Regions from separate parts of the Gardnerella vaginalis ATCC 14018 genome, predicted to be linked through region 3. Evidence: riboswitches for the same ligand, from Rfam matches in the RefSeq annotation. Region 3 holds a riboswitch; each other region holds the start of a gene.
The links. Region 3 has a riboswitch for thiamine pyrophosphate ahead of GAVG_RS01800 (ECF transporter S component). Riboswitches for the same ligand answer to the same signal wherever they lie in the genome.

Region 1 (7,994 bases), 150 kb from region 3:
TAGATTATTGTATGATTTAGCTTGTTTTACAATGTAGGATAGTAACTATAAATCGGGAGGTGATATTCGATGGGTGAAAATCAAGACGACATTAAGGGCGCTAACATGCTCGGATGTGAAATTAGCGAAGATATGCGAGACCCATTGTGCCCAATATTGCGAATGTGTAAGTGGCATCATCCCGATGAGAATATGGAGATTTTGCACAAAGCTTATGCTAGAGCCGTAAAACAGCATACTGGTCAAAGGCGTAAATCAGGCGAACCATATATTATTCATCCTCTTGCTGTTGCTCAGATTTTAGCTGACCTAGGAATGGGTCCTATAGTTGTTGCTGCAGGATTATTACACGATACTGTTGAAGATACGGATTACACGCTAGAAGAGTGTAGGGCTGATTTTGGTGATACTGTTGCAGGATTAGTCGACGGTGTTACAAAAATATCAAACATGGAATATGGAGAAAGCGCTCAGGCGGAAACAATCAGAAAAATGGTTGTTGCAATGAGCCGAGATGTGCGAGTGTTGGTGGTAAAACTTGCAGATCGTTTGCATAACGCTCGTACATGGAGATACGTTAAGCCATCTAGCTCGCATAAAAAGGCTCGTGAAACTCTAGATGTTTACGCTCCTCTTGCAAATCGACTCGGTATGAACGCAATTAAGACAGAGCTTGAAGAGCTAAGTTTTAAGGTTTTATATCCAAAAATTTATAACGAAATAGTAGTTTTAGTTGCTCGTAGAGCTGGTCAACGTGAAGTTTATTTGCGTCAAATTCTAGAAGAAATCAATGAAGATTTAAACCAGCAACATGTAAAAGCTTCTGTTAAGGGGCGTCCAAAAGATTATTTTTCAATCTATCAAAAGATGATTGTTCGCGGTCATAATTTTGAAAATATTTACGATCTTGTAGGTGTGCGAATAATCGTTGATTCTATTCGGGACTGTTATGCTGCATTAGGTGCAGTTCATGCGCGCTGGAGTCCTGTTCCTGGACGTTTTAAGGACTATATAGCAACGCCTAAGCTAAATATGTATCAAAGCTTGCACACTACTGTTGTAGGTCCTGGTGGAAAGCCTGTGGAGATTCAGATTCGCACATGGGACATGCATAGGCGTGCTGAATTTGGTATTGCTGCTCACTGGAAGTATAAGGCAAACGGACAAGCTGGTCGCGCTTTAAGTAAGCCAGATAAAGGTGATGTTAAGCGTGAACAAGAAGAAAACAAAGAGCTTAGCGAATTAGATAATTTAAAGTGGATTCAGCAGCTTGCAGATTGGACCAGTGAAACGCCAGATTCTGACGAATTCTTGGGTTCCTTAAAGCAAGATCTTGGAGCTTCGGAAGTCTACGTGTTTACTCCAAAGGGAAGTATTGTTGCTCTTCCGCAAGATGCAACTCCAGTTGACTTTGCTTATTCTGTGCATACTGAGGTTGGTCACAGAATGATGGGCGCTCGCGTAAATGGAAAGCTTGTGCCACTTGACACTAAGCTTAACAATGGCGATACTGTAGAAGTTCTTACATCAAAGTCTGATACTGCTGGTCCTTCAAGAGATTGGCTCAGCTTTGTAAAAAGCCCTAGAGCTAGAAATAAGATTCGTCAATGGTTTAGCAAGGAACGCCGTTCGGAGGCGATTGAAGAGGGTAAAGACGAGCTTACGCGAGCTATGCGTAAACGTAATTTGCCTTTATCTACTTTACTTACTCCACAAGCGTTAATAGGTGTTGCAGAAGAGCTTAATATAACTGCTAATGTAGAAGCTGTTTACGCTGCAATTGGCGAAGGTCAAGTTTCCACTCAAAACGTTATTTCTCGTCTTGTTAAAGATGCTGGTAGTGAAGAAGTAGCTGAAGAAGCTCAGGAAGAAGCACTTCCGCTTAGGAGAGTTGAGCGTAATCGCAAATCTAATGGTGTTCTTGGTGTTTCCGTAAAGGGCGTTGGAGATGTGTGGGTTAAACTTGCTCGCTGTTGCATGCCTGTTCCTGGAGATGACATTGTTGGTTTTATAACTAGAAATCAGGGTGTTTCTGTTCATAGAACGGATTGCCAGAATATGATTGATTTGCAAAAGTCACAGTCGGAGCGTGTTATTCCTGTTCAATGGACTAGCGATAAAGGCTTGTTCCTTGTTAAAGTTCAAGTAGAAGCTTTGGATCGTCAGCATTTGCTTTCGGATGTTACGCGAGTTCTTTCGGATCATGGTGTAAACATTCTTTCGGGAACGATTGCTACTGGAGATGACCGCGTTGCTACAAGTCAATTTACGTTTGAAATGGCAGATCCTCAGCATTTGAACACTCTTCTTGCTGCAATTCGTAAGATTGATGGCGTTTTTGACGTTTATAGAATTACGGGCGCAAAAGATAGTGCGGAACCGCGACTCAGAAAAATGGAACGCGACTAAACAAGAAAACCTAAACAATAAAACTTCCAGTCAAATAATGTTTTGGCTGGAAGTTTTATTATTGCAATTTTATATTATTTATGCTTTATTTTAATTAATGTTATTACTTAATAACCTCAATAGATATAATTCCAACTGGCTCTAGTGGGGCATCAGACCTATCTGTTGGAACAGATTCGAGCTTATCTACAACAGCTTTAGATTCATCATCCACGACTTCTCCAAAAATGGTGTGATGACCATCAAGCCAAGGAGTTGGCACGGTAGTTATAAAGAACTGAGATCCATTCGTGCCGTGTAAGCGTCCGTCTCGTCCGCGCTGTTTTCCAGCATTTGCCATTGCAAGAAGATACGGTTTATCAAACTTTAAGGATGGGTCAATCTCATCGTCAAATTCGTAGCCAGGACCACCCATTCCGTTTCCAAGAGGGCATCCGCCTTGAATCATAAAGTCTTTGATAATACGATGGAATGTCAAACCGTCATAGAATGGTTCGTTGGATTTTTCTCCCGTAAAAGGATTCATCCACTCTTTTGAACCAGTCGCCAAGTCAACGAAATTTTTTACTGTAATAGGCGCTTTATCGTCAAAAAGATTAATCTTTATATCGCCTTCGGACGTATGCATATTGATAAGTGTCATAATGCGATTTTCCCATATGTTAAAGACTGTTCAAAACTGTTGCAAATAAAACTGTTGCAAATAAAAATAAGGCGAGCTTGAGCAGGATTAATCTTGCATTAACTCGCCTTATTTTCGTAATATCAAAACTTTAGAAACATAGATACTCTACGCTTTGGCGCTTTGATACAACGTTGAACCAGCTTCCTGGAACTTTTTACTCATCTCTTTCATACCCTCGGCAATAGCCTGACTGCGGGCTTCTTCAACAAGTTGTTCTTGTTGATCTGCGCCACCGAAACGCTTGCGAATATTCTGAGAAATAGCCATTGAGCAGAATTTTGGTCCACACATGGAACAGAAGTGAGCCATTTTTGCTGGCTCTGCTGGAAGCGTTTCGTCATGGAAAGCGATAGCGGTATCTGGATCGTAGCTTAAATTAAACTGATCCAGCCAGCGAAACTCGAAACGAGCCTTGCTTATAGCGTTATCTCTATCCATGGCATGCGGATGATGCTTAGCAAGATCCGCAGCGTGACAAGCAATCTTATAAGCAATAACACCTTGTTTAACGTCATCCTTATTAGGAAGTCCTAAATGCTCTTTAGGAGTGACGTAGCAAAGCATTGCCGTACCATAACGAGCGATTTCAACGCCGCCGATAGCGGAAGTAATGTGATCATATCCTGGTGCAGTATCGGTTGTTAAAGGACCAAGAGTATAGAATGGAGCATTTTGGCAAATTGCTTTCTCCATTTCAATATTCATGCGTACCGTATCAAATGGTACGTGTCCTGGTCCTTCAATCATAACCTGAACATCGTGTTGCCAAGCAATCTTAGTAAGTTCACCAAGCGTCATAAGCTCAGAAAGCTGAGCAGCATCGTTAGCATCAGCCAAGCTTCCTGGTCGTAAACCATCTCCCAAAGAGAATGCAACATCGTACTTGGCGAAAATCTCACATAATTCTTCGAAGTGAGTGTATAAGAAGCTTTCTTGATGGTGTTGCAAGCACCATTCAGCCATAATGGATCCGCCTCGAGAAACAATACCAGTTACGCGGTTTGCAGTAAGAGGCACGTAGCGAAGAAGTACGCCTGCGTGAATAGTCATGTAGTCAACGCCTTGCTCGCACTGTTCAATAACAGTGTCGCGGAAAAGCTCCCAGCTGAGCTTAGAAGCATCATCCTCAACTTTTTCCAAAGCTTGATACATTGGCACGGTACCAATCGGAACAGGGGAGTTACGCAAAATCCACTCGCGAGTTGTGTGAATATCGTTACCTGTGGAAAGATCCATAACGGTATCTGCACCCCACTTAGTAGCCCACGTAAGTTTTTCTACTTCTTCGTCAATAGAAGATGTTACAGCAGAATTACCCATGTTGGCATTGAGCTTAGTTAAGAAGCGAGAACCAATAATCATAGGTTCTGCTTCAGGGTGGTTGATATTGCAAGGAATCACAGCGCGACCAGATGCAACTTCAGAGCGAACAAGTTCCACATCGCAATTTTCGCGAGTAGCAACATACTGCATTTCTGGAGTGATAATTCCATGACGCGCGTACCACATTTGGGTAATAGGATGATCTGCAGCCTTCATTGGCTTATGAGTGCGACCACGCCACTCTTTTGAAGCTTTACCGCGCTTAATAGCTCGCTTGCCGTCATCTTGAAGATTTCGACTACGACCTTCATATTCAACAACATCGCCACGATCTCTAATCCAATCAAGACGAAGTGGAGCCAAGCCTTCCTTAGGATCGCACTTAGGTCCCTCTGTGTTGTAATCCTTAAATGGTGGGTTAGGGCCAACGCCTGGAGTATCAGAAAGCTTAATTTCTGTATAAGGAACTTCCAAATCGTAAGAACCATATTCATATTCAAAGTGAACTGGCGTAGTTTTACGAATATGAGCTTTGTCCCTCTGAGTACATCCGCGAGAAGCAATATCAACGCGCTGTTGCTTTGCTAATTTTGCAGCATCTTTTGCTTCTTTAGCATTAATGAACTTTGGCGTATTGTTAGCTTTCTCATCAGCTTTTTCCTGAACTATAACGCGTTTTGCATAACCGTGCTTTTGATTGCCGCGAATGTGCGTAAAGCGTTCCACGAATTCACTCATAGTGGATTCTGGTGTTTCGCTTGCGTACAATGCTTCAGATACAAACAATCCTGCAGCCTTACTGCGAGCAATCATGTCAACATCTTCTAAAGATGTTCTTCCTCCAACAAGTACTGGAAAATCGCTTGCTGAGCAAATAGTATTAATCTTTGCTACATCTAAAATAGTGTGATTTGGTTCTAATTCATAAGTTGGAGTAATGTTTTCGCAACCATCTTCTGGATTACGCATTGCCGTTACACAAATATAATCAATGCAGCCATCAGGAAGTTCATTAATAACCTTAACAAGACTTTCTGTTTCTACGGACAAGCCTATTATTGCGTCTTCTCCCAAAAGTGCTCGTGCTTCTTTAGGTTCCATGTCGCTTTGCGCAAGATGAACTCCATCGACTTTAATTCCTTGATTTCTTGCCTGCCAGACAACGTCAACTCTTCCGTCTATTACGAAAGTTACTGAATCACATTTATCGTTATCTTCTATGATTTGTGCAATATCTCGTGCGATTGATGTGATTTCTTTTGCGCTTTCATCCGCACAATTAAGCCTTATAAATGTTGATCCTGCGCGTAAAGAGTCGTCAACTATATCCGTGAGTGCGCGACTTTTGCATAGTTTAGGATTTGCAATAAAACATGTGTTTAGGTTGAACTGGTCACGCATTGATGCGTATGGATAGTTTGAGGTCATACTTAATCGTTGCTCCCTACGTTGTATTAACTAACAGGTTCGAAGGGTCAGGTTTTTCACCTATCTCAGCCTTCTTTAAAAAGAAAGCACCCCTGCAAAATGTTGTGACTCAGACATTCTACATTATTTGGTATCTTTTTAATAAATCGTAGGCATGTTGAATGGTTGATCATTTGATAAATAGAAAATCCTAGAAGCGATTAATAGATTTTACTGTATCTTACGCTACTAGGATTTTATTTGTGACTTTTTTATTTGTGACTTTTTATTGGATATTATCGACGTTCATGATGGTTGATTTTATTGGATATTAAATCTCCAACAGTTTGTACTACTTGCACAAGAAGAATACAGAAAATAACAGCAACACTCATAACATCGTATTGGTAACGCTGATATCCGTAGCGAATTGCAATATCTCCTAGACCGCCTGCGCCAACAGTTCCAGCCATTGCAGAGAATCCAAAAAGTGTAATGAAAGTCAATGCCGCTCCACGAATTAATGAAGGCAAGCTTTCAAAAAGCAATACTTTGAATACTATTTGCGTATTGCTTGCGCCAAAACTTTGTGCAGCTTCTATAAGACTTCCATCAACTTCTGCAAGAGATTGCTCAACAATTCGCGCTACGAATGGTGCAGCTGTTAAAACAAGAGGAACAATAGCGCCAGAAACTCCCAAAGACGTTCCAACAATAAGTCTAGTAAGTGGAATTATTGCAACAAGTAGGATTATAAACGGTATTGAGCGAACAATATTTACAATCCAACCTAAAACCGCATTCAAATATGAGTTAGGACGTATTCCTTGTTTTGCGCTTGTTATAAGAAGAACTCCTATTGGTAATCCTATTACGTATGCGAATAGTGTAGATATTGAAGTCATAGATATTGTATCTTTTGTGCCTTCAATAAGTAGTTCTCCATATTCGTCTATAAATTGTGAAATATTTTCTGGCATTTTTATTTCACCCCATTGTTTGTTGCGCTATTAGTGGTTATTCCATTTTCGGAATTACTATTATTGGATTTAGTTCCCCTATGGTTTTCAACATGTTCGTCTGCAATAAGCGTTTTTAAAATATTGCTTTGAGGATTTTTGAAAAGTGTTGAAGTGTCACCGATCTCTACGATTTTTCCGCCGTCAATCATAGCAACCCTATCGCAAATATTTCTTGCTACTGCTAACGAGTGAGTAATAATAACCAGTGTTACGTTAAGATCTCGGTTGATTCTTCTAAGCAAGTCAAGTATTTGTGCTGTAGTTGTTGAATCCAAGGCGCTTGTTGCTTCGTCACAAAGCATTATAGAAGGATTATTAGCAAGTGCTCTCGCTATTGCAACTCTTTGCTGTTGTCCGCCAGAAAGCTGAACAGGGTAGCGGTTTGCTAAATCTTTTAATCCAACTAAATCGAGTAAATACTTTGCTCGTTCTTCTCTTTTTTCTTTAGGAGTGTTGTTTAGTTCCAAAGGAAAAGTCACATTTTGTAACACAGTTCGCTGTTGAAAAAGACTAAAGTTTTGGAAAATCATTCCAATATTCGATCTTATTTTAGATAAATCTCTATTTTTGGCGTCCGTAATATCTTTTCCGTCTATTAGCACTCTTCCAGATGTTGGACGTTCTAACAAGTTCATGCATCTGACTAATGATGATTTTCCAGCTCCAGAAGATCCCAAAATACCAAATACTTCGCCTGATTCAATAGTTAAATTAATATCGTTAAGTGCTTCGTGCGATTGCTTACCACTTGAGTAAGTTTTATAAAGATGCTCAATTTGAATCATATTATCTCTCACTGATTTTGAAAAGCAAATATGAGGCACGTGCCTCTATGCTTTTGTGAGGCACATGTCTCATATTTGCTTAAGGTTAGAACAATGCAATCATCTTAGAAAACTGGCAAAACAGCGCCGTTGTAGTTTTTCTTTATAAAATCACGAACTGCATCTGTTTTTAACGCTTTTACAAGAGCCTTGATTTTAGCAAGCTTTTCGGATCCTTTCTTAACAGCAATAATGTTTTCGTATGTCTTAGCAGCTACGCCTCCAACTTTTTCGCTTGTAAGAGGATCTTTAGTTGGGTTAAATCCAGCTTGAATAGCGTAGTTTCCGTTTAGAGCAGCTAAATCAACGTCCTTAACAACTGTT
Region 2 (7,994 bases), 380 kb from region 3:
CCGGTGCCGGAAGGTTAAGAGGATCCGTTAGCTTCGGTGAAGCGGTGAATTTAAGCCCCGGTAAACGGCGGTGGTAACTATAACCATCCTAAGGTAGCGAAATTCCTTGTCGGGTAAGTTCCGACCTGCACGAATGGCGTAACGACTTCCCCACTGTCTCGGCCAGGAGCCCGGCGAAATTGCAGTACGAGTAAAGATGCTCGTTAAGCGCAGAAGGACGAAAAGACCCCGGGACCTTTACTATACCTTGGTATTGTCGTTAGGTGTGGATCGTGTAGCATAGGCGGGAGGCTGTGAAGCGTGGGCGCTAGCTTGCGTGGAGTCGATCAGTGAAATACCGCTCTTTCCATATCTGGCGTCTAACCTCGACACGTTATCCGTGTTAGGGACAGTGCCTGGCGGGTAGTTTAACTGGGGCGGTTGCCTCCTAAAGAGTAACGGAGGCGCTCAATGGTCCGCTCAGCCCGGTTGGCAATCGGGTGTTGAGTGTAATCGCACAAGCGGGCTTGACTGTGAGACTGACGGGTCGAGCAGGGACGAAAGTCGGAGATAGTGATCCGGTGCCGGCGTACGGACGTGGCATCGCTCAACGGATAAAAGGTACCCCGGGGATAACAGGCTGATCATTCCCAAGAGTCCATATCGACGGGATGGTTTGGCACCTCGATGTCGGCTCGTCGCATCCTGGGGCTGGAGCAGGTCCCAAGGGTTCGGCTGTTCGCCGATTAAAGCGGCACGCGAGCTGGGTTCAGAACGTCGTGAGACAGTTTGGTCTCTATCCTCTGCGCTCGTTGGAATGTTGAGGAGACCTGCCCATAGTACGAGAGGACCTGGGTGGACGAACCTCTGGTATGCCGGTCGTCACGCCAGTGGCGCTGCCGGTTAGCTACGTTTGGAAGGGATAACCGCTGAAAGCATCTAAGCGGGAAGCCTGCTCCAAGATTAGCATTCCTTGCACTTTGTGTGTGAGCCCCCATGTAGAACACGTGGTTGATAGGCTGGATGTGGAAGCCCTGTAAGGGGTGGAGCTGACCAGTACTAATGGGCGATTGTGATACTACTTGTATTGCTTATCGTTTAATTCTCTTAGATAGTATGGAGTGTTAGACGGTCATTTTATGGTTAAGTTGTTGATTTTGATGATTGTTTTTCTGTTGCTCGCGTTCATGTCCGGTTCCCAAACCGCCAATTTGCCGCTCGTTTAAAGCGAGTGTATAATCTAGTTTTGCGGTGGTCATGGCTCAGGTGAGACGCCCGGTCCCATTCCGAACCCGGAAGCTAAGGCCTGACACGGTGAGGGTACTGCACTCGATAGGGTGTGGGAGACTAGCACGCTGCCGCATTATTCTTTCTAGCGGGGAACTTGATTGTTCCCCGCTTTTTTATTATTTAAGTTTAGGTTATCGTTCGCGCGCACGATTCACGCGCTTACTGTAGTGCGATTGTACTTGATTTACGTCGTGTCGTTATACAAACGCACTACATGGAAGGTCCTCGTTCGCGCGGTCTAAGCGCGCTCACGTCTTCGCCGCCGTAGAAGCACACCGTGCTTCTACGCTAAGCGGCTCAGCGCTCCGAATTACCTTTTCGCGCTACGCTCTAAGCGAAAAGGCAGGTCGGAGCGCATATAAATAACGTCATAACGAACATATATAGTCAAACATAGGTTCGGGGTGCGCATAAGCGCTGAGATTATACCCGTTGAACCTGATCTAGTTAGTACTAGCGAAGGGAAAATCATGACTACTGTGTCGTGCTCTAAAAATAGTGAATTCTCAACTAATGCTCGTTGCAAGCAATTCGTTCAAGATGTACGTGAATGCATCGAAGCTTTGCGCGCAAAAAATCCACTAACACATTGCGTAACGAATAATGTTGTTCAAGAAATAACGGCAAACGTTCTGCTAGCTGCTGGTGCATCGCCAGCAATGGTCGTAGATGCAGAAGAAGCTGAAGTCTTTGCTCAAATCGCATCTGGTGTATTAGTAAACATTGGAACGTACAGGCCAGTAGACAAAGAATCTATGGATGCTGCGATTCGCGGAGCTGTAAAAGCGCACACTCCATGGGTTCTTGACCCAGTTGCAGTTGGCGGTTTAGCTCCACGCACGCAATACGCGCGCGAAATTGTTAAAAGTCATCCTGCTGTAATTCGTGCCAACGCTTCCGAAATCTTAGGCTTAGCTGGAGAAGAAAGCGGCGGTAAAGGCGTAGACGCTGGAGATTCCGTTGATTCGGCAGTTGCAGCAGCTAAGAAGCTAGTTAAACGCTACGGCTCGGTAGTGGCTATTTCTGGCGAAAAAGACGCTATTTATGGTCATGGATGCTCGGCACGAGTTTCTGGCGGCCACGAAATAATGACGAAAGTAGTCGGCACGGGCTGCTCTCTTGGCGCGTTGGTGGCAGCATACGTTGGAGCAAATCGAAATCGACCTTTTGCAGCAACAGTTGCCGCGCACGTACACGCTGCTGCAGCAGGAACTTGGGCAGCGCAACGCTCAACATTGCCAGGGTCATTTAGAAAATTATGGATGGATGCGCTTATGGATTTGAGCGCAGACGAGATGCTGAAATTAGCGAATATTGAATTTGAACTCGATCCTGTTGATTGGTCTTTATACTTTATAACAGACCCAAAGATGAGTGATCGAGCCGAAGAAGATATTGCAGTTGATTGCGTTAAAGGCGGAGCAAGCGTAGTCCAATTGCGCGATAAGTACGCAAATAGCGAAACTTTTAACAATAAAGCTCAAAGCCTGCGAGACAAAATGCTTGCTAATGGTTGCGGAGACGTGCCGATTTTTGTTGACGATCGTATAGATTGCGCTAAAAGCTTAGGGTTCAACTTGCATGTTGGTCAAACAGACACGCCTTATATTGAAGCGCGTAAGTCTATTCCTGCAGAGTGGATGGTTGGACTTTCTATAGAAAAGTTAGAACAGTTAGATTACGTTTATAACGAATGTGCTAAAGAAAATGTGGCATTGCCTGATGTTATTGGAATAGGCCCAATTTGGCCTACTGCCACTAAGCCAGACGCTGCTCCTGCTTTAGGAGTTGAAGGAGTAGAAAAGATTGCTAAACGCGCTAAAGAACTCGGCATTAGCACTCTAGGAATCGGCGGAGTTAATGAAAATACCGTGTTTCCTATTAAAAGCACTTCAATAGATGGTTTATGCGTAGTATCTGCTCTAATGCTTGCGCAAAATCCTTGCGAAGAAGCACACAAATTACGCGATGCCATTACAAAGGAATAAAAATAATGAATAATCAATTTTCGCAAACTCAAGCACCTTTGCAATCAATTTCTAAATTATATGATTCAAGTCTAAGGCCATCTTCCCTACCTTCTTTAGAAGAGCCAATTATTCCGCGAGTGCTAAGCATTGCTGGAACTGATCCAACAGGCGGAGCTGGAATTCAAGCTGATCTAAAATCAATCACAGCATCTCATGGATTTGCAATGTGTGTAACAACTAATTTGGTTGCTCAAAACACTTGCGGTGTGCGCGAAGTTTATACTCCTCCAACCGACTTTTTGCAAGCGCAACTAGAAGCAGTATTTGATGACGTAACTATTGATGCTGTAAAAATCGGCATGCTTGGAGACAAATCATATATTAGCCTAGTTCAAGATTGGCTTAAGAATCATCCTGTTCCTGTTGTTGTGTTAGACCCAGTGATGGTAGCAACTTCGGGAGATAGGTTGCTTGAAAAGTCTGCAGAAGATGCAATGCGTGAGTTTGCACCTCTTGCGGATGTGATTACGCCAAACATACCTGAACTCGCAGTATTATGCGATAAACAGCCTGCATCTAATTTTGAAGAAGCTTATGCTCAAGCAAGCGAGTGGTGTGCAAAAAACAATACTATTGTTATTGTTAAAGGCGGCCACTTAACAAGCGAAGATGCTGGTAATACTGTTGTGTTCCCAGATGGCCACAGAGTGCACGTTCCTTGCCCTAGGGTTGATACAACAACAACGCATGGCACAGGCTGCTCGCTATCTTCCTCGCTTGCTACGCGCATAGGATTAGCGTTGCGAGAAGGCAAGAAGCTAAGCGATTACAGTACAGTAGCGGATGCTCTAGCATGGTCGTCAAGATGGCTTAACGAAGCTATTGCTTGCGGTAAAGATTTGCATGTTGGCAAAGGTCATGGGCCTGTGAACCATGCTGCTCGTAATTATCGTTTGGAATTAGATTCTTCGTCAACTCCTTGGGAACATATGCAAACTAGTGGCTTAGACGGATTAACTGCGCAAAGCGTAGTCGTAAAAGCTCATAGCAAGGCTAGAAAGCCAAATGTGGAGCCTTGTGGCCCTTGGACTCAAGCTTTATGGGATGCTAGTGCAGATGTCGATAACAACATTATGAAAATGCCATTTATTAAGGCTTTAGGTAATGGAACGCTTGACTCCGACTTGTTTGCTTTCTACATAAGTCAAGATTCTGAATACTTGAAGCGTTACTCGCGCGCGCTAGCTGCTGTTGGAGCTAAAACGCCAGATAATGAAGCTAGAGTGCATTGGGCTACGGGCGCAGCTATGTGCATAGAAGCGGAATCGCAGTTGCACAGAGATTGGCTTGGAAGCAGAAATATAAGCATTGATGCGTCTTGCTCGCCAGTAACGTTAGCTTACGTAAATCACTTACTTGCTTCTACAATGGCAGAAGATTACGTGATTGGAGCTGCATCCATATTGCCATGCTATTGGCTTTATGAAGAAGTGGGACAAATTTTAGTCAAAAATAATACTCCTGAAAACCCATATCATGATTGGATTTCAATGTATTCTTCTAATGATTTTGAGTCAGGAGTAAGAATGGCAGTTAAATTTGTTGAGAGAGCTTTTGAAGAAGCTGGCCCACAGGCTCGAATTCTTGCTGCTCAAGCATATATGACTTCATGCATTTACGAGTATGAGTTCTTTAATCAAGCTCATAGAGCATTGAGGTAGATGGTTTGATAGCTTGATAGCGCTGATGCATTGACTTCGTCTTTATTAACAAAATCTAGAAGATTTGAAGATGAGTAAAAGCGTCAGCGCATTTTTATAATACGCATGTCTCTTATTTATTGTTGATTTTCTGAGCAGCGCAGATGCACAAGTGACTTGCTTAAGACCTTGCTTAAGACTTAAATCGTGAGTAGTAAAAGTTACCTAAATTCGCTAGTCAATTTTCCTATCTGCATATTTTCCCATTTTCATATCTCCCTATCTTCCTATCTTGCAAAACTCAAAGTACTTTGGAAAATATCAAATAGAATTGCATTCAATGACGGTTATGCATTTGCGATGATTTTGTATGCAATGCCTATTTACTGAATTGATAAATAGGCATATACTTATATGTGTGAAGCGAAAAGAGTTGGAGAAAAAACTCAATCAGCTTGCAAGAAGTACTAATAGACAAATAACTTGGTCTGAGGGCGGTAATCATAGCAAAGTTTGCATTGGCGAATTGGCTACTACTGTTCCGAGGCATAATGAAATAAATGAGCTTACTGCTAGAAGCATTATTAGATATTTTGAAAGGAACCTGCAGGCATGATAGGAGCAATGAGTGTTACTGAGCATGATAATGCAACAAATTGTTTGCAAAAGGTGACTGCTATAGCTCGCAGATGCGATGACTGGTGGGCTATAGAAGTGCCAGAAATACCAGGATTATTTACTCAAGTACGTAGGCTTGATAAGGTTGCAGCAATGGTAAAAGATGCTGCTGCAACTTTAAATGTTAAAGTCAATTGCGTGGAAGTAACTCCGAAACTTAGTGAGCAAGATGAGCTTATGCTTCAGCGCATGTTAGATGCAAAATCTGCAGCTATAAAAACTCAAGAAGAAGCGTCTATACTTATGCGTGAAACAGTTCGTATACTAAGGAATCAGGGATTGACGGTTCGTGATGTTGCAGAGCTTACGGGGGTTACTCCGCAGCGAATAAGCTCGCTTAAATCTTAGTGATTTAATGCAATGCGGTTGGGGCTATGCACAAGCAAGTTGCTCAGTAGTGTATAAACTCTATGCAAAACAAATCAATAGCGGATAAATAAGTAAAGGTCAAGTCGTAGGATGTGTGGCTACAACTTGACCTTTGAAAATTGCGATATGTTTTTAAGTTAAAATCGCAGTCTAATGCTTTTATTTATTCTTGGCAATTCCAAGAGCTTTTGAACTTTCATCCTTGTCAAGGCCTATAAATAAAAGCACGATTATGCCAATAATCAGCGGAACATAACCGTATCCAGATCCGTGGATTATGCCGAATATTTCCATAAGTCCATTTGCTATTACGGCTAGTGAAGATACTATAAAATATAGTTGAGCGCACCACGGTTTTTTAATGAGAAACATGGTTGCAAGACCAAATAATCCAGCGATAATTTGAGGCACTCCCCATAGATAATCATTACGCATTACAATCAGCGCAATTCCGCTAGCAAGAAATACACCATTGGCTATTGTCCAAAATACGGATGGAATTTGTGCTTTTGTATCTTCTAAATTACTCATATTCTTCTCCTTCTAATACAAGAAAATAATTGTGTATATCAAACCTTTACAACTTATAAATTAATGGCGTGCTAAAAGGTAAACAATATCTTGTCTAGGAAAACCTTTACAAATAATTACTATCTAAAACTGCTTAAGATTCATTAATCTTTTAAACTGAATCAGTAAGCCATACTATCTATACAGTTATGTTCATTTTTGAAAGGAATAACTGCATTACATTCCCAATACTTACCAAAGGCTCGAAAATAGAGTGAACCGCCTAAATGCTTTATGGTATCGCGATGAAGCAAAAGTCCTTTTTGAGATACTGAGCGAATTGCATCTTTACTTTTCCCGCCCAAAAATCGAACATTGAACTGTTTTATAACAATTTGTTTTTCGCGTATCGAAATTCTGATGTAATAAACTAAAGAAGCATATTTTCGCATGTTCAAATATAGTTCTTCGATTAATTCAATAACTTCACAGATGATTTCATTGCTAATGTCTTCAGGAATATCGTTACTAGATATGTTGCATATTGATCTTCCTTTTAATCCACAAGATGTATTGATTGAGTCGTTCATTTGTAGTGTATCTTCAATGTGCTGAATGAACTCGCTTCGAGCATCTTGCTTAGCAGTATTTCCACGTAGAATGTCGATAATATTATGTCCTTCTTCAAAAGCCTGATCTGCCAAATCATTTATTGCCTCAATAGCACTTCGCTGTTTTTTAGAAATAGACTTGTCAAGTAATGCTATTTTACTTTGTAGTGCAATATCTGCAATCTTATTAGTTAATCTATCGTGCATTCGCACAGCCAGATGAAGATTATTAATTGTTTGCTTATCTTTTTCATAAAGAACCATTTTTTGGTGAGAAATGCGCAAAATAATACCAGTGCAAACGCAAAATATATTTATTAAAAGGTAAGCAATAAGATACTTGAAAGACAAAGTTGATAGGTATCGGTATGCAACGTAGTGTAATGCATCTATTACTAAGAATAAAGGTAGTGTAAATTGAATCGGATATAAATACGAAATAAAAACAAATGATATGATGAGCCCGAAAGTTACTGGTGGAAGATTCAGACTAGGAATAACAAGAATGCTGAGATGTACAAAAATATAGCACATGCTCATAAAATGCGGGAGCAAGCAAAGAAACAGATTTATAGCAGCAAGAATCATGTAAACTATGACAAGTTGTATTGTGCTATTGTCGCTATTTGAGTAAATATATGCATCCATTGCGCTCGACAAACATCCCAATAGTAAAAATGTTTTATTGTCAATAAGCTTTTCTCGTAAACGACGCATTAAGAAAATAATCATTGTGTATCATTTCCTAAATATTCATCATGCAGCCATGTAGTAATAAGTTGTGAACGATTTGTCACATTCAATTTTTTGAACACGCGACGAAGGATAGTTTCCACAGTACAAGTTTCAACAAATAAACGTTTGGCGATTTGCGCATTAGTCATGCC
Region 3 (7,994 bases):
TTATTATAGAAAAACCCTGTGACGCTAAAGCAACATATATAAGCATCATATATAAGCTAAACGAATACAATAAAGTGTAAGCATAATTTTGCAACACATATTTTTCACTTTGAGAGGATTTAAAATGAGCGAAAACACTGATAACAATACTTGCGATACTTGCAATAACAAGAATTGCCACAAAACTAATACAGTTGCAGCATTGTGCATTGCTCCTAGCGGAGTTGGCGAAGAACTTAGCGAATATGTAGCAGATTGCGTTAAAGTGATTCGTGATTCTGGATTAAAAAACGAAACGAACGCAATGTTTACAAATATCGAAGGCGAATTCGACGATGTTATGCGCGTTGTAAAAGACGCAACTATGGTTCTTGTTGAAAAAGGCTATCGCACAGGCGTTATTTTAAAGTTAGACATTCGTCCTGGTTTTAGCGATCAAATCGACGCAAAAGCTGCTCTTGTAGACAAGATTCTCGAAGAACGAAATAAAGAAAAATAAAACTAAAATCAAATAATCTCAAAACTCAACAAAGTTATAATAAAACAAAAGAAAGCAGGAATTTATGCTGCAACTTACGGCAGTTCAGAAGATATTATCCGATTTAGATGAAACCCAATCAGAACGAGAAAGACAATACAAATACTTTCATCAACATCCTGAACTGTCAATGAAAGAAGATCATACAGCTCAAACAATTATTGATATTCTTAGCAAGGCTGGGATTGAAACAAAGCGAGTTGGCAAGACAGGCATTGTGGCAGAGATTAAAAACGGCGAAGGTCCTGTTGTTGCTATGAGAGCGGATATTGATGCGCTTCCAATTAAAGAAAATTCAGGGAAAGATTATACTTCAACAGTTAGCACGCAAGACGAAAATGGCAAAACGGTTGGAGTTTCACACGCTTGCGGTCACGATTTTCATATTTCCAGCCTACTTGGCGCCTTGAAGGCTTTTAACAAGCATAAAGATGCTTGGAGAGGAACGTACATTGGCGTTTTTCAGCCTGGAGAAGAAACAGCTCAAGGCGCAAAATACTTGGTGGAAAATGGCATTACGAGCATGATTGCAAAGCCTGACGTTTACCTTGGTCAGCATGTGTTGGGTGCTATTCCTGCAGGAACAGTCGGTATTCGTTCGGGCGCGTTCTTAACTACTGCAGCTTCGATTCGCGTGCACATTTTTGGTAAAGGTTCACATGGATCTATGCCAGAATTAAGCGTTGACCCTGTGGTTTTAGCTTCGTCTATTGTGTTGAAATTGCAGACGATTGTTTCTCGCGAACTTGCAGCTAAAGATTACGCAATTGTTACAGTTGGTGCGCTTAATGCAGGAAGTAAGTCGAATATTATTCCTGATGATGCCGAGCTTTTAATTAACACAAGAACTTATAGCGAAGATACTCAAAAATTTGTACACAATGCTATTGAACGAATTGTGCGTGGAGAGTGCGAGCTTGCAAGATGTCCTAAGAAACCAGAATTTACATACTATGACCGCTATCCGCTTACGAATAATGATAAGAATGCGTCTTTGCGCGTGCGTAAAGCTTTTGATGAATACTTTGGAGAAGACTCTGTAAATATTTCGCGCGCTTCTGCTTCGGAAGATTTTTCTATAGTCGCGAACGCTTTCAATACACCTTACGCATACTGGGGATTAGGTGGATTTGAAGACATGAAAAATGCTCCTGGAAATCACAATCCAGCTTTTGCTCCAGATTTGCAACCAACTCTAAATCGTGGACTTGAATCAGCTGTTGTAGCAGCTTGCGCATGGCTAGCTTGCGACTAATAAATTAATTCTACTAACAGATAAGTTTAAGCGTTTTTTACGCCACCAAACCTGCGGTCGCGATGCGCATAACGGTCAATTGACCTCCACAGCGCTTCGCGACCATAATCTGGGAAAAGTTCTGGCACAAAATCAAGCTCAGCATAAGACGCTTGCCAAGGCAAAAAGTTGCTAGTGCGCTGCTCTCCCGAAGTGCGAATCACAAGATCGCAATCTGGAATATCTGGGTTATACAAGTGTTCAGCAATCATCTTCTCACTAATGCGATCGCCCTTAATTTTGCCGCTTTTAACTTCCCTAGCAATTGCCGCGCAAGCGTCTGCGATTTCCGCGCGACCACCATAGTTTAAGCAAAAAACAACGTCAATCGTAGTGTTATTTTTCGTTATCTCTTGAGCTTTTTCCAACTCGTCAATAACAGACTTCCACAATTTTGGCCGTCTTCCGGCCCAGCGCACGCGCACTCCCCACTCGTTCATTTGCGCAACCCTGCGGTGAATAATATCTCTAGAAAATCCCATCAAAAAATGCACTTCTTGAGGAGATCTTTTCCAATTTTCCGTAGAAAACGTGTACAAGCTCAAATAGCGAACACCTGCTTCTATGGCTCCTGCAATAGTGTCGAAAACCACTGGCTCCGCCGCTTTATGCCCTTCGGTGCGAATCATTCCGCGCTCTTTAGCCCATCTGCCATTGCCGTCCATAATCACGCCTACATGTCGAGGAACTTTGCCTTTAGGAAAATCTGGCACGCGGCTAGGATCACTAAATGGAGCTGCTGGAATATTTAACGAAGTGTAGTCAACGTTTTCAAAACTCATAGTTAAAATCTAACAACCCCATTGAACGAATACTTAAACCCGTTTTGCAAAGCTTAATAAAAGCCAGCTAAATCAGATAAAAAATCCGCCAAAATCCTCTATATTTATATTTCTCGCAAAATCTCTATTAAAGCGTTTAAATATTGCTCTCCGTAACTAGATTTATACCATCTAGCGTGCTCTAAGAACCCAGTATCGTAGCCCCAAATTTTAAAGTCGTAAGATCCATTTGACTTTAAATAATAGTCTACAAATTCTACGCATTGCTCAATTTGACTTACGCTAAGAACAAACGGAAGCAACTCTTTTTCAACATCTGTTAATGGCCGAACGCTAGCATATCCTTGCAAAATTGACTTAACTAAATCCGTTCTAAATGAATCTTTTTTGCCATTCGCAATATCTACCCACTGAATTGTGTTGCGTTCTAAAGTCATTGCTAAATCGTAGATTGCTGTGTTTCTATACGCCATTCCAAAGTCAAATACTGCGCTTGGAGCGCTACCTTCCCACATAAAATTAGATATATGCGGATCTCCATGAGTCCACTGCTTTCTTAGATTCGCGTACCCCAAATCGTAAATTTTTTTGCATGTTGGAGCAAATTCGCTTAAATCTTTTACAAAATCACGATTCTGTTCTTTTAAGAATTTCGCTAAATCGGGCCTATTTTTTAACCAAACTTCGGCATCACTTTGCACGTCTTCGCTTGCACAAAGACTAAATCTTGATTGAAAAGCGTTGATTTCCTTAGGATTTGGCTCGTCAAAACTTTGTGAAGCTAAGGCGATTTTTGCCATCATCGCTCCAAGATTTTTGGCTTCTTCGCACGTTTTAGGCGGATCCCAAGTGTACGCGTCTTTGTATCGGTCTTCTCCACTAGCTTTTAAAGTAACTTCGTAAGCGCAATCGCCTATTACAAGAAGAGTTCCGTCTACGCAAATATCGCCAGAAGTATTCTTTTCTAAACCTAAATACTCGCTATTTTTATTAAAATACAAGTACTTTGGTGTGCTTATTTTGTTTTGTAAAAGATGCTCCGCAAAACGATGATACGGTCTAATTGTGCTAGCTTGCCTCACTTTTGTGCTGCATCTTTTAATATAAACGTCCAAACTTTTAGATTGCTTTGATGCATTATCTTTGTAATGCGCGCGAAGCAATGAACCTGCAGCCATCGGGCGCAAACTATGGCTTAAAACGCAATCTACTTCTAGCGGCTCCTCTAAAAGCGAGCACACAGTATTTGCATCATATAAATCAACATTTGCCCATCTTTGAGCAACAATATCTAGTTGAGGGTCGTTGCTTTCGTTTTCCATATTCGCTCCATATTTATACAAATATTTAACTACAGGTTCATTGTTTTTCGAGCATTTTTTGCGGGATTATTTAACGCTAAACCAGCTCATGTGCGGCTGCTGGCGACTTTGCTTATGCAAAACTAACGACTATTCTGGCAAATACTCGTTTGTTACGCACCCGTTTTCTAAACTTTTTAGCGCGCAATCAAGAGGCACGCTTAAGTGGCCATTTTCACCCATCCAACGAGTGTAGTTTTCCACCAAAGCCATGTCTGCCGTGCCCCAACGACCATTCTTGTCGTACCAAGACGGAATCACTTCGTCTAGCGAGGCACGCAAAGCCTCTGGGCTAATATGGCAAAGCGCATTCTGCAAAGCATCAACACCAGCCTGAGGGTCTTTTCCTGCCATCTCATAGCCCTTAACTGTTGCGCTTGCAAAGTTACGTATTAATTGCGGATTTCGCTCAATCATCTCTTGGCGAGCGCAAACATAGTAAGAATGATGCGGCGCTACGCCAATAGAATCGAATGGAAGAACAACAACTTGATCAAATGGAAGCGAACCCTGGTATGGCTCCCACCAAGCTACGTTAATAAAAGCATCGCACATTCCGCGTTCTACGGCTCGAATGTCTGGCTCCCATGGGCCTGGGTCAATTGTAATCAGCTTGCTAAAATCGCCGCCGTCGGCAGCAACCGCCTGCTGAAGCTCCGTGTATAGGCGCTTAACGCCCATAGGAATTACTACGCGCTTTCCTTCTAGATCTTTAAATCGCGTAATGCCCGTGTTTTTATTTGTTATGATTCCACCAATTTGCGATTGATTCATTACAGCAAACGACGTTAGCCTGTTTGCACCATTTTGATGAGCCAAAAGTTGATTTAAACGAACAAGAGCTATATCTACTTCTCCACGCTCCAAACATGCTGGAACATCGCCGCGCTCTGTATCTGTGCTTGTAAACTCTACATCTAATCCGTATTGTGCATACAATCCGCGCTTTCTTGCAAGATACATACCTGCGTGATTCGTCCATGGATGCACATATTCAAGACGTACTCTTAGCATATTAACTCCTTTGTTTTATAGTGATTTGTGATTTTATTATTTGTGATTTTATTTTGACTTTTATTTGCAACTTAACTTGCGATTTAACTTGCGATTTAACTTGCGACTTTACAAAAATGGGCGAGGTAATTAATCCCCGCCCACAAATCAAATTTATAAGTTGATTTTACTTGTAATCTTACCCGTAAAATCAGGCGCGCACTTCTTTGCCAGAAGCAAAGCGGCTCAATGCGCCAGTGGCAGCAATACCCTTATACAAGTACCACATCAAAACGCCACCGATTACAGCACCAGAAATCATGCTGCAAATAGTGTGAATCACCATGAATGAACCAAAGATTGGAACACCTGCATAGTAGAACGGGTAGGTTGAAACGATTCCACCCAAACCAGCTAATGCGCCAGAAAGTGCGCTTAAGCCAACATTCCACTTGCGATACATGAAGAACAAGAATGCAAATTCAGCGAACAAGCCCTGAACAAATCCAGGAAGAACGGTACCGATACCACCCCAGTGGCTTCCAACAGTCAACTCAACCATTGCAGCAATAAACTCACCGAACAATGCTGCACCTGGCTTGCGAACCATAATAGCAGCCAAAGGACCAGCAAAATAGAACAAACCGTAGTACAATGCGCTGACTCCTGGAACTGGAATAAGCTTAAGAGCAGCAGAAATAGGCTCGCTAATCAAACCGATACCCCAGAAGATAATACCAGAAGCTACAGCTACAACAACCGTGAGCGTAATATCAGCTACATTCCATCGCAAAGATGGACGCACGGTTTCTTCTTCAACAGATGCACCCATTAGGGTCTCCTTTCATTATCAGTTATCAAACAAAGGCGACCCTGCAGAAAACTCCGTACGTCGGCATTAACCGAATCACGTTAAACGGTTAGACAGTAATCTTCTCAGCTCTTTGAAAGAGCACCCGTGTCTGATATCAATCATTATTGCATCAGACAGCGAGGACAATTATTATAAAATTCAAACAAAAAATTAACAAAAACGCTCACTAAAACGTTCACAAAAACGTTAAATAAGACGCTAAAAAAGCTATATTAAATCACATATTATTTTCTAATAAATGCATTGATTTAATTGGACGCTCAAGATAATATTCACACCACTGCTCAACGCATCTATACGTTAAATAATCAATATCTGTTCCGTCTATATTCTTCCAATCGCCATTAATCAAAGAAATCATTTGAAAACGTGCTAAACCATTACACTTAATTGACTGCAAATCATGATCTTTAGAACACATAACTCCTCCAGAACAAGAGGAAAAATATGATAAATCATCTTTAGTTGCACAAACTACGCATTCATTAAGCATAGGAGACCAGCCAGCTAGTTTTAACGCTCTTAAAACATATGAGAATCCAATTGAATCAGCACTATGCAATCCCCTAGAAAGAGCAGATAAGGCTGCAACAAGCAGATTGTATTGCATACAAGAATCCTGATACTGTGCAGAAGACGAAACCAAATCATCTGCGATTTCCGCAATCATGCTAGCACGACTATACAAATCATAATCAGCACAAATACTCTCAGCATAAGCAGAAACTAAAACCGCTTGAGAAACAACATCAAAAGTTCTTCCAGTAGCAAAAAGTGCATTCACACGCATAAAAGGTTCTAAACGCGCCCCAAAACGAGATTTTATTTTCCTAACACCTTTTGCAACAGCACGAATCTTACCATGCTTTTTAGTAAGCATAACTACAATTCTATCCGCTTCTCCTAAAGGAAAAGTCTTAAGAACTACAGCCTCATCGTTATACAACGGCATGAAAATCAAAAACTCTTAATCTGCTAATCCAAAGTATTTTTATAGATCAGTTGTGGCTTGTATTCACAAAACCACCGAAATTAGATTCGCCAGTATCATCCAAATCATCTGAATCATTATTGCCAGCATTGTTAGCATTAAAATCTTCAGAAGAAGCATTAAAATGATTCATAACTGGGAATGAAAGATCTGGAATATCTAGATTGAGACTTTGCGACGGCTCAAATTTAGGAGATGCAAGAAGAGACAAATTCAAATCACCAACAGGGTTTGAAGCACTATTCTTTGAATCATTCTTATCATCATCTTTAGTATTAACAGCATTAGCATTAGCAGCATTAACATGATTCTGACTATAAGAATCTTGGCTAGGTGCAGCTGGAATAGCACTGTCTCTTGTATAAGTCTGCGAATAGGAATCTTTCGGAGCATACGATGGCGGGAACGTAGGAGGCATAACAGTAGAAGCCTGAGACATCTCGTCATCAGTATCATCATTAGGCTCTACATTAGCAGAATGAGGCGTAAAAATAGCCCTATCCCCATGGTGCAAATCGTTAAGAGAAGCACCACTATTGTTATCAACACTGTTGTCTACAGGTGCGAAAATGCTTTGCCTATCTTGAGGCATATCTTCAATATGCTGTGCAGAACTATTATCACTATCTGCCACATGCTCAACGACTGGCACACTATCTGCACTAATATGATGCGAATCTACTTCATCAACTGTAGTTCTAGAAAAAATATCATTTGCAACAGGATTATCTGCTTCAACAGTATTTTGAACAGGATTTACTACAAACGAATCCGCATTATGCTCAACGGGAACAGATGGAGGCATAGGATTTGCAGATTGCACAGGCTGTGGCGTCGTCTGACTATATGCTGCGTTAACAGAAGATGCGGCAGCACCATTAGAATCAAAATCTAGGTACTTAGAAACACGATCGTAAGATTCAAGCCTACTAAGCAATCGTATGCAAGCGTTCAAATAATAATCCACTTGACGCTCATCGTATCCATGTTTACCAGAACGCTGTGTAAACAACACGTTAGAAACAAACATTGCGTCAATGCCATCAAGATCGCTTGAACTATTACCCCACGTTGGCTTATATCCAAGAAGAATAGAAATCTTATCTAAGGTCTTATTAACAACATTATCGACCTGTTTTTTATCATACGAAGGCTTGCGAG
Region 4 (7,994 bases), 260 kb from region 3:
CACGTCTATCCGACCAGCCTTCTCCCTTGGTCCAAGACATATGGACCATATTGTCGGAGAAAATCTGACCAAAAGCAGGCTTATCAATCAGCTCTGCTCGCTTTGCATCCGAAACAGGATTATCGTTAGGCAAAACAGTAAAATTGCCAGCCAGTTTGTTCAACAGATCAGAATCACTATGATCGTAAGAATCATAGGCATTTTTAAAGTCTGGAGCAACCTCTAAATCAGCCATTATGTCTCTTTTCCTAATTTGCGATATTACTTGTATTTTTATTATTGCTTTTATTGCAATTAATGGTATAGATTAGTACGATTCTCGATTAACGCAAGACTGTAAACAGATATTTTTATAGAAAAAAGACTAATTAAACCAAAAATCTTACGAATTGCAACAAAAAATTAACATTAAATACGTAAAAAATAAACTCGCAGCGTAACATTTGTGCCTCTGGTGGGACTCGAACCCACAAGCCCGTAAGGGCGTCAGATTTTAAGTCTGATGCGTATGCCAATTCCGCCACGGAGGCAACAGACAATTATTATGCCATATAATACAATTAAAAACAACTCAGCGTGTGGCGAGAATTCTACGACCCAAATCTAACGTGATTCCATCTAGTAAACCATGCTCACTAGCAACAAAAGTATCTAGAACTCCACCATGGTCTTCATATGCAGCTTTTGCAAGTCGTTCAAGCACACGACTCAACACAACTGCACCTCCACCAACAACATCAATCCTTCCAGGATGAATAGTGGTATAAGTACGCCTACGTTCTCTTGTCATATGCAAGAACCTGTCATTAACTGTATATGCCTGATCCAACGCGATTTTTACTCCATCAACAGCCTTATGGTCATAATGCTTTAATCCAATAGCAAGGGCTGCCATAGTTGTAACAGTGCCAGAAACACCAATAATCGTGCGAGCTTTACCAGCGTTAACATGCTTAAAAGCTTCATCTATATTCTTGTCAATATCTTTTATAGCACAAGAAATTTCTTCTTCTGTTGGAGGGTCTGTATGCAAATGCCTCTCAGTCATTCTAACGGAACCAATATTCATTGAATACGCGGAATCCACTTTATCTTCCGCAATATTCACGCCGTCTCCACCAAGAACAATCTCAGTAGACCCACCACCTAAATCTACAACAACATAAGGGGCTTGCAAATCTTTTCTAGAAACAACACTTGTTGCTCCCAAAAAGCTCAAAGCAGCTTCTTCTGTTCCACTAATAACTTCAGGGCGTACGCCAAGCTCATCAAACATCATCTGTTCAAAAATGTCTCTATTTAGCGCATCCCTAGTTGCAGATGTTGCTACAAAACGAATAGCATCTATTTTGTGTTCGCTAAGCACTTTTGCAAATTCTTTGGCAGCAGATTTAACTCTCTGCAAAGCATCTTCAGCAAACATATGCGTTTCGTCAATTCCCTGACCAAGCCTTACAACTCTAAGCATTCTAGGAACAACATCGCGCATACCATTAGCATTAACTTTTGCAATTTTTAATCTAATCGAATTCGTGCCACAGTCAATTGCTGCTACGCAAACCGATTTATTAGTTCCAACGATTGTATTGGTGTTAAAAGATTTTGTATTTAATAATTTCTCAGTTTCAATTTCATTAGCATCATCACTCCAAGGAGTAGTGCACTTACAAACATTAGGGTCAAATTCATTTTTTACCTTGCTTAACACCATATCGCCAATAGGATTCACACCTTTGCCCATTACAAGACTTTGCGCAAGCAAGGCATGCAAACACTTAACACGAACAGGCATACCCCCAGCACTCATATCTTTAATATGCTCTTCACTATCTTCTAATCGAATAGCTAATTCGTGACGAAACTCTAAATAGTATTTATGTGCCTGCTCATATTTTTTAGCAACATCATTGTCATTATTCAATAAATTGTTGCATTCCTTCATAAAACCTTGTGCTTCAAGATGCGAAGCTGCTTTAACCGCTTCTGGACTTGTTAAGTAGCATGTAGTTGGAAAAGGAGTTCCATCTTCTAAGCATGGTCTTGTAATAACAGCAAGAGGACGTCCACAAGCGCATCTAGCTCCAACTGCAACCATGCCCCTAGGGAATCTTCCCAATTGACGTTTAACAATGTCTTTATCTGCATCACTTGCAGGGTTTTCCAACAAACTATCCACTAAGGATTGTATATTCAAATCCATGTTTTTAACTCCCCTATGCATTTGCATGATTTTAAAATAAAGTACTTTAATATTTTCTTACTACTGTCTACTTGTATTACTCTGTTTCTTATCTGTAGATTTTGACGATTTATTTTTCTGATGCTCATTTTGCTGGCGACTTTTATCCATTTTATTATGCTTAGAAGTCTTATCTTTATTAGAATCGTTAACGTCATCGTTTTGAGATTTCATACTCATATCATCTGGCTTATCTGCTTTATGAAGAGAATAGAACAAATCACTATACCAAGGAAGAGCTTTTCTTTCTTCATACTGTGATTCATCTTTATTAAATGATTTTGGCACAACTCCTGTAACAGCTTCTGGGTGTTCAACTCTAACAGCCTGCTCTCCAGGGAATATGAATCCTAGCCTATCCCTAGCTTGTGCAGTAACATACGCTTTATCTTTCCAACGATCAATATTATTATCCAACTCCTGTTTTTTGTCTTTTAGAGCAGACTCATCTCTTTGCAAAGCGTGTAATTCAGCCAAGCTTAACGCATAATTTCGAATTGTTGAAACAAATTCTATAGAACAAAGAAACGCCACTACTATCATAAAAACAAATACGAACGAACCAGAAAACAGCCTTTTTTTCTTTGGCTGATTTGATTCATCAACTGTACTTGTTGCCGTGCGGCGATTTCTCAAAACCATACTTCTAAGTTACTTTAAATATTCGACGTGTAAATACACCTTATATTTACTTTTAGCCTAAAAAATCATTATTACACAATATGAACAAAATACACGCCAAAATACAAAAATTGTGACCAGCTATCCATATATAGGAGCTGGTCACAAAATCATACTCAAAATTCTTTTAAAACTTAGATTCCCAACTATTCCATTTGAGCCTTGCTCAAAATCGTATCTGCAGAATGCTGCAACTTTTGCAACTCTTCTTCAGTCAAATCAAGCTTGCACTGCTCAATAATGCCATCTCGACCAACAATCGCTGGATAAGAAAGATAAGAATGATATTCTTCACGATAATTGGATACAGGCATCTGTTCTCTAGAATCCGTCATTACAGCATTCACTAAACGAACAGCTGCTGCAGCAATACCGTAGTTGGTATATTTCTTTCCATAGAACACAGTGAAACCGCCTTCGCGAGTTTCATCATCAACAGCATCCAAGTCAATGTTCTTTTCCTCAGCAGGATCAGTAATTGGCTGCTCTAACACTTTTACCGTAGACCATGCAACGAACTGTGAATCGCCGTGCTCACCTAAACTATAACCCTTAACTGCCTTAGGATGAACTCCGAAGAACTTTCCTACAGCACGATGCAAACGGGCAGAATCAAGAAGAGTGCCAGTACCAATAACTCTTTCGTATGGAAGCCCAGTAGCTTCCTTGTAGAGCTGGCAAATAGCATCACAAGGATTAGTGATATCTATCAAAACGCCATGGAATCCAGAAGCTTTAATTTTTGCACCAACTTCTGCAACCTCTTTACGGTTATACTTAAGCTCCGCAAAACGATCTGGATGAGGAACATCCAAAAGTTTTATATGACCCAAGGCGCTTACGATTACTTCTACGTCTTTTAATGCTTCATAATCATTTACTGTAATATTAACGTTAAAAGGCACATTATCCATTGAATCTTCAAAATCAAGAGCATCAGCCTTAACTTTTGCTTCATTTGAATCATAAAGATACAAATCGTCAACGTGACCACCAATAATGAGCTGATGGGCTACTGCAGCACCAACATTACCCATGCCTATAACAGCGACTTTTCTCATATGAAACATCTCCTTCTGTTTTTAGTTTTTCATAAAAATAGCACTATTCTGGAGATAATGAAAGTAATTTTAGAAAAATTTTTTTAAAATTTTAAGAAATCATTGAAAATATACAAAAACGGCCAGCCGCATTTTATTGCGACTGACCAAAAATAAACTTCAGCTCAAAGCTTAAAAAGCTTAAACAAGTCTTATGAAGAACTTATAAAAGCCCTAGTATATTACTTCATATACTTCTTGCAAGCCTTGAATGCGCTGTAACCAGCATACTGAGCGGTAGAGCCAAGCTCTTCCTCAATCTCAAGCAAGCGGTTGTACTTAGCGATACGCTCACCACGAGCAGGAGCACCAGTCTTAATCTGACCAGTGTTCTTAGCAACAGCAAGATCAGAAATGGTTGTATCTGGGGTTTCACCAGAGCGGTGGGAAACCATAGAAGTAAAGCCATTCTTGGTTGCAAGCTCAATAGCGTCGAGGGTTTCGGTAACGGAACCAATCTGGTTCAACTTTACGAGCAAGGAATTAGCTGCTCCAAGCTCAATACCCTTAGCCAAACGCTTTGGATTGGTGACGAGCAAGTCATCGCCAACGAACTGCAAACGATCACCAAGACGCTTGGTGATTGCTGCCCAATCATCCCAGCCTTCTTCCTGGAATGGATCTTCGATGGAAACGATTGGATACTCGTTGATGAGCTTCTCGTAATAATCAAGCATGTAAGCAGATTCGCGCTCTTCGCCGTCGAAACGATACTTGCCAGTTTCCTTGTTGTAGAACTCAGAAGAAGCAACATCGAGGGAAATACCAATCTGCTTTCCTGGCTCGTAACCTGCAGCTTCGATTGCATCCATGATGTACTTCAAGGAATCTTCGTTGGACTTCATCTTTGGAGCGAAGCCACCTTCGTCACCAAGACCAGTAGCCAAGCCTTCCTTCTTCAAAACGTTCTTTAAGGTGTGATAAACCTCAACACCAGCGCGCAAAGCATCGCTGTAAGTTGCGAAACCGTATGGAGAAATCATGTATTCCTGAATATCAGTTGCAAAATCAGCGTGAGCGCCACCGTTCATGATGTTCATGTTTGGAACTGGAAGAATATGTCCGTTAGTTCCGCCGATGTAACGATACAATGGAAGCTCTGCAGATTCAGCAGCTGCATAAAGAGCAGCAAGAGAAACGCCAAGAATAGCATTTGCGCCAAGCTTACCCTTGTTTGGAGTGCCATCAAGCTCAATCATGGTTTCATCAAGAGCACGCTGGTCAGAGGCATCCATGCCAATAACCTTTGGAGCAATTACTTCATTAACAGCCTTAACTGCTTCCAAAGTACCCTTGCCCTGATAACGGGACTTGTCGCCATCACGACGCTCCCAAGCCTCAGCCTCACCAGTCGAAGCACCAGAAGGCACTAAGCCAATACCCTGAGCGCCATCTTCGGTCTCCAAATAAACCTGAACGGTAGGATTTCCACGAGAATCCAAAATTTCGCGTGCATATACGCTTTCAATAGCTGCCACAACTACTCCTTATTCATTTTGTTGGTTGTGTAACATATTCAAGATTAATGCGTTTTATGGACGTTATTTCGTAGCGTAAGTCGTTAAAGATACAAGCCTATATAATCTAAGCGTTTCGCGATTTGTCCATGCCTTTATACGATAATAACAAACTGACACGGGGTGCAATTATTTAATTGTAATTGCTGAGATTATACCCGTCGAACCTGATATAGCTAAAACTATCGAAGGGAATGTCGTTATGAATAACCTTTTTAGCGCGATTGCAAAACTGCATCATAAAGCTTTTATTTCTTTAAAAGCTTGGCTTTCTACTATAGCGATTCTTTTTTTATGGTTTTTAATAACCTTAACTCCTGCCGAAAATCGCGCTTTGCCATCTCCAATCGAGGTAATAAAAGCATTTGTTGACTTAAACAACGAAGGAATATTACTACCGTCTCTTGCAATAAGCATATTTAGAGTTGTAGCTGGTCTTCTTTTAGGAATTGCTTTTGCTTTGCCATCTGGAATCATTTCTGGCGGAAGCAAAATAGGAGAATCAGTAATAAATAAACCAAGTCATATGCTCAGATCCATCCCATTCCCAGCATTAGCACCTTTATTGATCATTTTTCTCGGTGTGGACGAAATGATGAAAATAATGCTTATAGCGCTTGGTGTTTTTGGACCAATGTATGTCAATATTCGAGATGGAGTAAGGAACATTGACCCTAAACTAATAGAACTTGCAAAGGCTTATAACGTTAAAAAATCGACTGTTTTTACAACAATTTTTATGCGAGGAACACTAGCTAATTTTATGACAGGATTGCGATTTTCAATTTCCGTAGCATGGGTTGCTTTAGTTACTTGTGAAACAGTTAATTCTTCAATAGGAATCGGATATATTCTTTCTAGAGCTCAACAATTCTTTAGACCAGATCAAATGATGGCATGCATTATTTTATATGCGATTGCAGGACTTGGATCAGAAGTTACTGCAAACATATTCGAATATTGGCTTATGCCAGAACGTAGAGTAAATAGAGAATCTTAACAAAGAGTTGATTTTAGAAATTCACGTAAATAAAGAATTTATAAAATCCTCTGTGAATTTTAGAGATACTTTTAACGATACTTTTAAAAATAAGTCAATTTTTATAAAAATTTAATCAACAAAATTTAATCAACAACCAAATAAACCAAATAAGAAAAACACAAAATAAAGGTAAAGGAGCCAAATCATGGCTAATTTCAAAATACAAATTGCTAGCAAACGCTCTATTGCAGCAATATGCGCTTTTTGCGCAACTATCGCTCTTGCATCTTGCGGCGGAGCTCAAAAACCTGCAAATAACTCCCAATCTTCTAGCAAAGATACGGGAATAATGAGGGTTGCTTATCTTTCTACAGCAAACTATTTAACAACGTTAAAAAATGAAAAATTCCTTCAGGAAGAATTTGGAAAAGCAAAAGTCACCTATACTGGACCATACACTCCAGTTGATGGTCTTACCGCAGTTATGAGCGGAAGCGCTGATGCAACAACTACTGGAACTGGACGATTTATTGATTTGATTGCAGAAGGTCAACCTTGGGTTGCATTTGCGCTCGAATATTACAATGGTGATTCTCAAGGAATCGTTGCATCCGCAAAAAGCGGCGCAAAAACACTAAAAGACTTATATGGAAAGAAAGTTGCTATTATTCACAACGGTGATACTGGCGATTACATGCTTCACCGCGCATTCGATAAAAGCGGATTAGACGTTTCTAAAGTGCATAAAGTAGAGATGAGCCCTAAGAACTTCCAGGCAGCATTTACATCTGGACAGATTGATGCAATTTCCTCATTCGATCAGAATCTTGCTGCAGCGATGACAACCCCTGGGTCAAAATTACTTGTTAACGCTAAAAAGTATGGCAACATGAATGTTACCATTCACATTGTTTCTAGAAAATTTGCTAAGAAGCATCCTGAGCTCGTTAAAAAAATGTATAATGCTCTTGTTCGCGAAGCTAATAAGTCACATAAAGAAAAGAATGTTATCGGGAATGCTTATAAGCAACTTGGAGCAAGCGACACAATCATTAAGCAGATTGAAAAATTCGATAATCCAACAATTAAGCCAATCGATAAGAAAGGCTTAGAAATGATGAAGGTTCAGGCAAAAGAATACGTAAAATATGGTTTAATTAAGCAAGCTCCAACAAACTTGGATGATTCCGTAATGGATTGCAGCAAGTAACCTAAACCTTTAAAATACGCTAAATAATTTTCAAAATCAAAACACAGTAGGAGTTAATATGAACATTCAAAACAATGAAAATAATGCTAATAATGTCAACAATTCCTACTGTGTTTCTTTAACGCATATTGAAGTAGCATTTGACGACACTTATAAGGTTTTGAAAGATATTAATTTAAACATTAAGCAAGGCGAGTTTGTCTCACTTATTGGCAGATCAGGTTGCGGAAAAACAACGCTTCTTAAAGTAATATCTGGTTTATTA

Region 1: another riboswitch for thiamine pyrophosphate. It lies ahead of thiC (phosphomethylpyrimidine synthase ThiC); the one in region 3 lies ahead of GAVG_RS01800 (ECF transporter S component).
Region 2: another riboswitch for thiamine pyrophosphate. It lies ahead of thiM (hydroxyethylthiazole kinase); the one in region 3 lies ahead of GAVG_RS01800 (ECF transporter S component).
Region 4: another riboswitch for thiamine pyrophosphate. It lies ahead of GAVG_RS02825 (ABC transporter permease); the one in region 3 lies ahead of GAVG_RS01800 (ECF transporter S component).

The regions. Positions count from the first base shown of each region.
Region 1 is NZ_AP012332.1:636,963-644,956, forward strand. Features, by position in the region: gene GAVG_RS02390 (RelA/SpoT family protein) at 70-2,409, shown strand; gene GAVG_RS02395 (peptidylprolyl isomerase) at 2,513-3,052, opposite strand; gene thiC (phosphomethylpyrimidine synthase ThiC) at 3,200-5,845, opposite strand; TPP riboswitch at 5,842-5,949, opposite strand; gene GAVG_RS02405 (methionine ABC transporter permease) at 6,121-6,804, opposite strand; gene GAVG_RS02410 (methionine ABC transporter ATP-binding protein) at 6,807-7,631, opposite strand; gene GAVG_RS02415 (MetQ/NlpA family ABC transporter substrate-binding protein) at 7,736-7,994, opposite strand, start outside.
Region 2 is NZ_AP012332.1:100,345-108,338, forward strand. Features, by position in the region: rRNA gene GAVG_RS00395 (23S ribosomal RNA) at 1-1,061, shown strand, start outside; rRNA gene rrf (5S ribosomal RNA) at 1,227-1,343, shown strand; TPP riboswitch at 1,660-1,752, shown strand; gene thiM (hydroxyethylthiazole kinase) at 1,740-3,257, shown strand; gene GAVG_RS00410 (bifunctional hydroxymethylpyrimidine kinase/phosphomethylpyrimidine kinase) at 3,263-4,960, shown strand; gene GAVG_RS07465 (hypothetical protein) at 5,358-5,555, shown strand; gene GAVG_RS00420 (transcriptional regulator) at 5,552-5,965, shown strand; gene GAVG_RS00425 (hypothetical protein) at 6,146-6,517, opposite strand; gene GAVG_RS00430 (hypothetical protein) at 6,679-7,839, opposite strand; gene GAVG_RS00435 (response regulator transcription factor) at 7,836-7,994, opposite strand, start outside.
Region 3 is NZ_AP012332.1:485,151-493,144, reverse strand. Features, by position in the region: gene GAVG_RS01825 (MTH1187 family thiamine-binding protein) at 125-499, shown strand; gene GAVG_RS01820 (M20 family metallopeptidase) at 564-1,793, shown strand; gene GAVG_RS01815 (isoprenyl transferase) at 1,820-2,614, opposite strand; gene GAVG_RS01810 (phosphotransferase enzyme family protein) at 2,719-3,936, opposite strand; gene GAVG_RS01805 (ABC transporter substrate-binding protein) at 4,066-4,989, opposite strand; gene GAVG_RS01800 (ECF transporter S component) at 5,180-5,800, opposite strand; TPP riboswitch at 5,836-5,938, opposite strand; gene recO (DNA repair protein RecO) at 6,060-6,794, opposite strand; gene GAVG_RS01790 (DivIVA domain-containing protein) at 6,841-7,994, opposite strand, start outside.
Region 4 is NZ_AP012332.1:746,830-754,823, reverse strand. Features, by position in the region: gene GAVG_RS02855 (branched-chain amino acid aminotransferase) at 1-235, opposite strand, end outside; tRNA gene GAVG_RS02850 (tRNA-Leu) at 447-530, opposite strand; gene GAVG_RS02845 (DUF501 domain-containing protein) at 572-2,200, opposite strand; gene GAVG_RS02840 (FtsB family cell division protein) at 2,261-2,881, opposite strand; gene GAVG_RS02835 (L-lactate dehydrogenase) at 3,067-3,981, opposite strand; gene eno (phosphopyruvate hydratase) at 4,203-5,498, opposite strand; TPP riboswitch at 5,647-5,749, shown strand; gene GAVG_RS02825 (ABC transporter permease) at 5,740-6,537, shown strand; gene GAVG_RS02820 (ABC transporter substrate-binding protein) at 6,725-7,729, shown strand; gene GAVG_RS02815 (ABC transporter ATP-binding protein) at 7,788-7,994, shown strand, end outside.